Regions from separate parts of the Paraburkholderia sp. 22098 genome, predicted to be linked through region 2. Evidence: predicted binding sites of a transcription regulator. Region 2 holds the regulator's gene; the other holds the start of a gene.
The links. The regulator FNR, encoded in region 2, switches genes on or off when oxygen is low (the NO sensors DNR and NnrR bind a similar motif). The targets are predictions, from matches to a motif close to TTGATNNNNATCAA.
Positions count from the first base shown of each region.

Region 1 (4,422 bases), on a different contig from region 2:
TAGTGGTTCAGACGTCGAGTCACACCCATGAAGCCCAGCACGTAGAGCGGCATGAACGAAGCATAGAAGCCCACGAACCAGCACCAGAAGGCGCACTTGCCGAGCTTCTCGTTCAGCTTGAAACCGAATGCTTTCGGGAACCAGTAGTGGAACCCTGCGAGGTAGCCGAAAACCACGCCGCCAATGATCGCGTTGTGAAAGTGTGCAATCAGAAAGAGGCTGTTATGCAGCACGAAGTCCGCGCCAGGAATCGCCATCATCACGCCGGTCATGCCGCCGATAGTGAACGTGATCATGAAGCCGATCGTCCACAACACGGGCGCGGAAAACTCGAGTCGCCCGCGGTAGATCGTGAACAGCCAGTTGAAGATCTTTACACCGGTTGGAATGGCAATGACCATTGTCATAATGCCGAAGAATGCATTGACGTCCGCACCCGAGCCCATCGTGAAGAAGTGATGCAGCCAGACGAGAAACGCGAGGACCATGATTGCGCACGTTGCATAGACCATCGTCCGGTAGCCGAACAACGGCTTCTTCGAAAAGGTCGCAATGACTTCCGAATAAATGCCGAACGCGGGCAACACCAGAATGTAGACCTCGGGGTGGCCCCATGCCCAGATCAGATTCAGGTACAGCATTGCGTTGCCGCCTGCTTCGTTCGTGAAAAAGTGCATGCCCATGTAGCGGTCGAGCCCGAGCAGCGCCAAAGCCACCGTGAGAATCGGGAACGTGGCCATGATCAGCACGTTCGAACAAAGCGCCGTCCACGTGAACACCGGCATTTTCATCAGCGTCATGCCGGGAGCGCGCATCCGCACGATAGTCACGAAGAAGTTGATGGCCGTAATCAGTGTGCCCACACCTGACAGTTGCAGACTCCATATGTAGTAGTCCACCCCGACGCCCGGACTGAATTTCAACTCCGACAATGGCGGATACGCGAGCCAGCCGACCTGTGCGAATTCGCCGATCACGAGCGACAGATTCATCAGGATCGCGCTAATCGCGGTCATCCAGAAACTGAGCGAATTGAGGAATGGAAACGCGACATCGCGCGCTCCGATCTGCAGCGGCACCACCAGATTGAACAGGCCAACCATCAGCGCCATTGCCATGAAAAAGATCATGATGACGCCGTGAGCCGTAAAGATCTGATCGTAATGGTGCGGCGGAAGATAGCCTGGAGAGTGATACGCCAGAGCGAGCTGAAGACGCATCATGACCGCGTCGACGAAGCCGCGCACGAGCATCAGCACCGCGACCACGATATACATGACGCCGATCTTCTTATGATCGACGCTCGTCAGCCACTCGTGCCATAGCCATTTCCATTTGTGGAGCCGTGTCAGTGTCGCGACCACGGCGAGCACCATGACGATCATGAGAGCGCCCGCCCCCATGATGATGGGCTGATCGAACGGGATCGCGGAGAGTGTCAGATTTCCGAGCATATGCTAACCCCTTGTGCGGCAATTGCTGTTCTGCAAATCGAGAACATTGCCGTTGTTGTACTTTGCAATGATGTTCGTGAAGACCTTCGGGTCCACCGTCGAGAAATAGCCGACCGGCTCCTTCTCGCTCGGTTGCGCCACCGAGTTGTACTCGTTCATATCGAGCCGGCGCGGCGAGGCCTTCACTTTTTCGACCCACGCATCGAACTGAGCGGGCGTGACGGCGAGCGCGCGGAACTTCATGTCGGAAAAACCTTTACCGCTGAAGTTGGCGGAGATACCGGCGTAATCGCCGGCATGGCCGGCTATCAGATGAAGTTGCGTCTGCATGCCCGCCATTGCGTAGATCTGGCTTCCCAGTTGCGGGATGAAAAACGAATTCATCACGGAATCGGACGTGACCTTGAAATCAACCGGTGTACCCACGGGGAACGCAAGCTGATTGACCGAAGCAACGCCGAGTTCCGGGTAGATGAAAAGCCACTTCCAGTCGAGCGCCACGACCTCGACCTTGATCGGCTTGACCGTCGATTCGATGGGTCGGTATGGGTCGAGTTCGTGCGTGGTATTCCACGTCAGAATTCCGAGGAACAGAATAATCAGAGTGGGAACGGTCCACACCACCGTTTCGATCGCGGTGGAATGCGCCCACTTTGGTGCATAGGTCGCGCTACGGTTGCTTGCGCGGTAACGCCAGGCAAAAACCAGGATCATGACGATCACCGGCACGACGACGATCAGCATGGCCATTGTCGCCGTACTGATCAGCGACTTTTCGGCCACACCCACGCTGCCCTTTGGATCGAGCACGTCGAGATTGCTGCACCCCGCAAGACACGCGACGAGTCCAGCCCCCACGGGTACCAACACCCGTTCAATGGTTTTCTTATTCACCATATCTGCCTGATTTCCATGGACCGATCTGGAACGCTACACAATGTTCTCGCCATGAAGACCAGACCAATTACTTCATGCGCGGTCGGATTTTAAGAGCGCCCACCGGCCTGAAACATGATCTCGGACAAGCTAAATCAAACAATGTCCGCATCGGCATTCGATGCACGTGCGCATGCACATGCGCAATAGTCGCGAGTGAGTGTATTTCTGATCCGCGTCAAGTATTGCGCGCTCGCGGCGGCTCGATTCGCCGCCTCGTCAATCGCAAAGACACCACAGGAAAGAGGCCATGACGGCCTGACAGGCGCCGCATATTCAACGGCGTGATGGAGATATTGCCGAAGCCGGATCAGGTCGTTGCGCGCTCCACGATCTGGAAGCCCACGTCGGTTATTTTGTTCTGCTCGGTGCCGGCCAGCCGGTCTAGCAGGCAGCGCGCCGCGGTCAGCCCGATCCGTGTACCGTCGACGTGCACAGAGGTAAGCTCGGGCGTCGTCTCGGTCGCGAACTCCAGATCGCCGAACCCGCAGATCGCCAGTTGCGACGGCACGCTCAGTCCCAATTGCCTGGCCGCGCTCAACGTTCCAATGGCGAGCAGGTCCGACCCGCAAAAAACCGCGTCGATATCGGGGGACTGCTCGACGAGCCGAGGCAATGCCGCCTTACCGAGTGCAACCGAACTAGGCGGCGCGACGAGTACTTCTGCGATGTCGTGAATGCCCGCCTGGGCGAGCCGCTCACAAAAGCCACGGCGACGCGCGAGCGCCCGTTGGTCGTTTGCCGACACGAGCCCGGGCTTGCGCACATTCCTTTGCAGGAAGTGCTCGGCCACCGCCGCGCCGATCCGGTAATGCGAGAAACCGACCAGCATGTCGATAGGCTGATCCGTCATGTCCCATGTTTCGACGATCGGAATGCCGACGTTCGCAAGCCGCTCGCGCAAGGAGTCGGTGTGCGCGACACCGGTCAGCAGCACGCCTTCGGGCCGCCGGCTCAGCACTGCGTCGAGCAACGCCTCTTCACTCGAATCGTCGTAGCCGCTCAAGGCGAGCAGCACCTGGTAGCCCGCGCGCGACATCGTCTCGCTGAAGACCTGAATCGTTTCCGAGAACAGCGAGTGGGCGATGGTCGGCACGATCGCGGCAATCAGCCGGGAGCGCGACGACGACAAGCCGCCCGCAAGCCGGTTCGGCACATAGCCGAGCTTTTGCACGACCTGGCGCACGCGTTCGAGTGTTTCGGGCGCGACCGTCGCAGGACTGTTGAAGACGCGCGATACCGTGATCGGGGAGACACCCGCTTGCGCCGCGACGTCGGTGATTCGCAGGCCTTTCGGGCCGCCGCGCATGCGTCTGGCGGGCGCCACCGCGTCGGGCAGATCGGCGTCGGCGGCAGCGGCAGCGGGCGGTTTCTGATTCGGCATGAGTGCTGACGGAAGTTAATGGATCGCGCGCCGTATTCTAAACTGGCTGAACCACGCGGACTTTCGCTAAATGGCGGCCGCCCGAACGCGGCTCAGTCAGACGCGCCGCATGGCAAAGCGTGCGCACAGTCTACTCAGTCACGGGAACAGCATGTTGCGCCCCGCGTGCGCCACTTTCGCGGCGCAAGATCAACAGCGTAATGACAGCGAACACGAGCAGACAGGTCGCGGGAATCAGCATCGGCGCCTTCACGCTGCCCGTTGTCTGCCGAACCCACGGCACGAGATTCTGCGCGATGAAGCCGCCGATATTGCCGAGCGAATTGATCGCCGCGATGCCGGCTGCAGCACGCGCGCCGAACAGGAATTTGGGCGGCAAGGTCCAGAAGCACGGAATCAGCAGATACATGCACGGCGCGCCAAAGCACAACGCGATGAATCGCAGCGTGTTGGTCGGCAGAAACACCGCGCTCAGAAAACACACGACACCCAGCAGAGCCGAAACCAGCATCGCGACGATTGCGCGATTGCCGGCACCGCGCAACCTGGAAGGCAGCCACGCGAGCACGATGGTCGCCATCAGCCATGGAATGATGTTCAGCAGCCCGTTCGTCGTATTACTCACGCCGAAGCCTTTGACCAGCGTCG
Region 1 covers NZ_JBQEPV010000015.1:88,461-92,882, forward strand. The annotation lists gene cyoB (cytochrome o ubiquinol oxidase subunit I) at 1-1,454, opposite strand, end outside; gene cyoA (ubiquinol oxidase subunit II) at 1,458-2,351, opposite strand; gene ACTJLB_RS26395 (LacI family DNA-binding transcriptional regulator) at 2,701-3,774, opposite strand; gene ACTJLB_RS26400 (MFS transporter) at 3,905-4,422, opposite strand, start outside.
Region 1: the regulator FNR is predicted to act here: its motif matches at 2,559-2,572, upstream of cyoA (ubiquinol oxidase subunit II).

Region 2 (4,422 bases):
TTGGTCTGCTCGGCATTCGCGAACGCGCGCACATGCTCGGGGGCGCCGTCGACATTCAAACCTCACAAGGCAACGGCTTTGCGTTGAGCGTCACCATTCCAGCGGAGGCAGTGCAAATGCAGGAGCTGCAATCATGACCCGGGTCTTGCTCGCCGACGATCATGCACTCGTGCGCGATGGTCTACGTCATATCCTCAAGGGGGCCAGCGGCTTCGAAGTGGTGGGCGAAGCAAGTGACAGTGCGAGTACCATCGCGCTGATTCGCGCTTCCGCTGCAGACGTGCTGGTGCTCGATCTGTCGATGCCGGGCCGCAACGGCGTCGAGCTGATAAAACAGATCAAAGAGGAAAAGCCGGCGCTGCGTATCCTCGTGCTGACCATGCACGCCGAACAGCAATACGCAGTGCGCGCGTTCAAGGCGGGCGCGTCCGGCTATCTGACGAAAGAAAGCGCAAGCGCCGAGCTTGTGGCGGCGGTGACAAAGGTGGCCGCAGGCGGCGTCTACGTGAGCCTTGCGATGGCCGAGCGGTTCGCGCAGAGCCTGAACGAGCCCACCGATCTGTTGCCACATCAGCGCCTGTCAGATCGTGAGTTCGACGTCCTCAAGCGCATTGCTGCCGGTCAGACGATCACGGAAATCGCGGCGGAGCTGTGCGTGAGCGCCAAGACCGTCAGCACCTACAAGACGCGCATCCTCGAAAAGATGCAGATGCCGCACGAAGCCGCGCTGGTGCGTTATGCGATGCGTCACAAACTGGTCAGCGACGAAGAGGACGATATTTAAACGCCCCCACCGCCCCGCTGGCGGCCTGCGACGCATGCTGTAGGAATCGCCCTACAGCCCTTCTTCGTCGCCTACTCCAAGTTCGCTCCTCGCCGATTTTATTTTGAGATGGCGCGGCCGATACTTCGAGGCATGAACTCAGGCCTCAACCACCCCGCCCTGCGTGTCTTTCTCGTCGACGATGCATTCCCGGTACGGCGCCGTATGGCTGCGCTGTTCGGCTCACTCGAGGGCGTAGAAATTGTCGGTGAGGCCGAGGAGCCCGGTGCCGCATTCGCGGGCATCGAGGCCCGCGCAGCTCACCTTGTGGTGACGGAGTTGCATCTGAACGGCGGTAGCGGCATGGAATTGCTGGCCCTGCTCGCGCAACGCATGCCTCACGTCATCACGATGGTGTTGACGAACCGATCCGGCGCCTGGTTCCGGCGCGCGTGCCTGACGTGCGGCGCGCAATACTTTTTCGACAAGACTCGCGAATTCGAACTTGCGCGAAGCGCGATCCAGCGGATCGCCAGCGAACATCGTGCACGCACCCCTCTTCAATCTGGAGCAAATCATGTCTGACGTTGTCTCTTATCCGGTCAGCTCTCGCACATTCGTCCCGCTGCATGTTGCATCGACGCCGGAACAGGGACGTACCACGGACCGCGCGACGCGCAAGGACGCGATGCGCTGCTCGTCGTGTTCGATGCGTCCGATGTGCATGCCGCAAAGCCTGACGCCCGAGGAGTTGCAGAGAATCGAAGCGCTCATCTGTCCGTCACGCACTATCAGGCAGGGTGAGACGATCTTCCGCGCGAACGATCCGTTCGAGAGCATCTATGCAGTGCGGGCCGGGTCGTTCAAGACCGTCGTCATGCACCGCGACGGCCGGGAGCATGTGACGGGCTTTCATCTCGCCGGCGATTCCCTCGGGTTCGACGGCGTGTGCTCCGGTCACCATAGCTGCGATGCGGTAGCGCTCGAGGACAGCAAGGTCTGCATCATTCCGTTTCATCTGCTCGAGACGATGTGCCGCGAAGTGAAGGCCGTTCAGCAGCACGTGCACCGTATGATGGGCAGCGAGATCGTGCGTGAATCGTCGCAGATGATGCTGCTCGGCACGATGTCAGCGGAACAGCGTGTGGCCACGTTCCTGCTGAATCTGTCGGAGCGCCTGAGAAAGCGCGGCTATTCGCCGGCCGAGTTCCATCTGCGCATGACGCGCGAGGAAATTGGCAGCTATCTTGGGATCAAGCTCGAAACGGTGAGCCGGATGCTGTCGCGGTTCCAGCGCGACGGCTTACTCGATGCGCGCGGCAAGGACATCCGGATTCTCGATCACGACGGCCTCATTCGGGTTTGATGGCGAGCACCGCTGCGCCCGTCAGGCGGCCATCGCGCAGGTCGGCGAGTGCGCGATTTGCGTCCTCCAACGCATAAGTCGTGGTTTCAAGCGTGAGCCGCGCTTCACTCGCAATGCGCATGAAAGCCAGCCCGTCGTCGCGAGTCAGATTTGCGACCGAAACAAGGCGCCGTTCGCCCCATAGAAACGAATAGGGAAACGACGGAATGTCGCTCATGTGAATTCCGCCGCAAACTACTACGCCCCCTTTCACGACTGCGCGCAAAGCCTGTGGAACGAGCGCGCCGACCGGGGCGAACAGCAACGCCGCATCCAGTTCGTCGGGCGGCGCCTCGTTGCTGTCACCCGCCCACGCCGCACCCATCCGTAGTGCGAGTTGCTGCGCCGCCTGATCGCCGGGCCGCGTGAATGCATAGACCGTGCGCCGTTGATGACGCGCCACTTGAGCGACGATATGCGCCGCGGCACCGAAACCGTAAATACCGATGCGCAGTGCGTCGCCCGCCATGCTCAAGGTGCGGTAGCCGATGAGTCCTGCGCATAGCAGCGGCGCCGCCTCGATATCGGAGTACTGTACCGGCAGATGAAAGCAGTAGCGGCTGTCTGCGACTGTGCGTTGAGCGTAACCGCCGTCGATCGTATAGCCGGTGAAACGGGCCTCGTCGCAGAGATTTTCCCGCGCCGAAAGGCAGTAGCGGCAGTGGCGGCATGTGTAACCTACCCACGGCACGCCCACGCGATCTCCGACAGCGAAACCCGTCACGCCGGCACCCACTTCCGCCACCGTGCCGACGATCTCATGACCGGGAATAACGGGCCGCTTAGGACGAGCGATCTCGCGATCGACCAGGTGAAGATCGGTGCGGCACACGCCGCACGCGTGGATATCGATCAGCACTTCTCCAATACCGGGCGTAGGATCCGGCACATCCTCTTCGCATAGGATTGGTGAGTCACCATCGAAAACCATTGCGCGCATAGGAACTCCCTTTGGTCAGTACTGAACCTCTGTCGCCCCAAAACAATAGATTCGTGGGCTTCAGTCACAAAAGCGGAAGTAACCACTGTGTAAGAGCACGGCTTTGCGCCATTCCCGTTTAGCAGATTGATTGTCTGCTTGTTCGATGCGACGCCGATCAATTCAAACGCAGCGAGCAGATCTTCTTCGCGCAGTGAATCGGCTCTGAAGCCCAAATCTTCGCGACAGCCACCCGATTGTATGGCGTATGCGGTCTCATCGCAGTGTGCCTCTCATCAGCATAGGATCTACGCGCTGCCGGTCAAATTCACACGCCTTATGCCGGTTGATCGAGGTCAACGGCGCAGCAGCGGCGGACCTTACACTGGTCTCATTCCCATGAACAGAAGCGCGCGCCATGAACGCCATATCCCGTCGCTGCCGTCTCGCATGTGCCGCGTTTCTGCTGGTTGCTACAGCCGTTCAGGCCGAGCCGGAGCCGGCCGCGCTGGTGGATCAGCATCACTGCATGTTCTGCCATACACGTGACGCGCCCTTCCTCGCGCCGTCGTTCGAGCAGATCGCCGCTCGCTACCGCGACGTTCCAAACGCGCAATTCATGCTTGAGCACAAGCTGCGGTTAGGCGGCAAGGCGCATTGGGGCGACATGGCGATGCCGTTGCCAGCCGATCGTGGCGGGCCGATATCGGCAGAAGACGCACACACGCTGGTGCAATGGGTACTCAGTCAATAACCGCCCTGCGAAAACCACGGTTTCCGTAGTCCGGGTCAATTGACGGCAGCTACGTTCGGAGATTGTCATGCGCCTCACAGTTCATCTCGATACATTCAATTGCGTCCATCCGATGGCTTTTGCAATCCTCTGGCTCGATGAGGACACGCGGCGATGGTCGCGCGAGGGTCACCTCGGGCTGGAACTGCCGGAATGGGGTTCGTTGCACGTGGATTGCGGCAATACGCTCGTGTGCGGCCCCAACGACGCCACGCCGCTATGCGTTCTCGAAGGGTTGGAACTCAACGGTTGCGACGGTCCCTTTGAAGGCGAAACCGGGCGCGCGCAATGGTGCGCGAAGCGCGGCCGCGCGCTGATGACTGGGCACTGGCATGTCCAATGTATCGATCACGAGCAGGCGCCGCCCGAGCATGGCCTCTTCGCTGGTGGCGACGAAACTTGAACCGCGCGCGCGGTGACCGTTCGACAGGAGGCTGTCGGCATTTCTCAATTTGCGTAGTGCTATCGAACCGTGGGACCAAAGTCCTATTGGCTGCATTCACCGTATGGTTGATCGTTCAGGAGGAATTTGAGTCGAGACG
Region 2 covers NZ_JBQEPV010000014.1:138,192-142,613, reverse strand. The annotation lists gene ACTJLB_RS25825 (PAS domain-containing sensor histidine kinase) at 1-137, shown strand, start outside; gene ACTJLB_RS25820 (response regulator) at 134-784, shown strand; gene ACTJLB_RS25815 (response regulator) at 917-1,348, shown strand; gene fnr (fumarate/nitrate reduction transcriptional regulator Fnr) at 1,341-2,129, shown strand; gene ACTJLB_RS25805 (zinc-dependent alcohol dehydrogenase family protein) at 2,116-3,108, opposite strand; gene ACTJLB_RS25800 (c-type cytochrome) at 3,506-3,841, shown strand; gene ACTJLB_RS25795 (DUF3564 domain-containing protein) at 3,909-4,283, shown strand.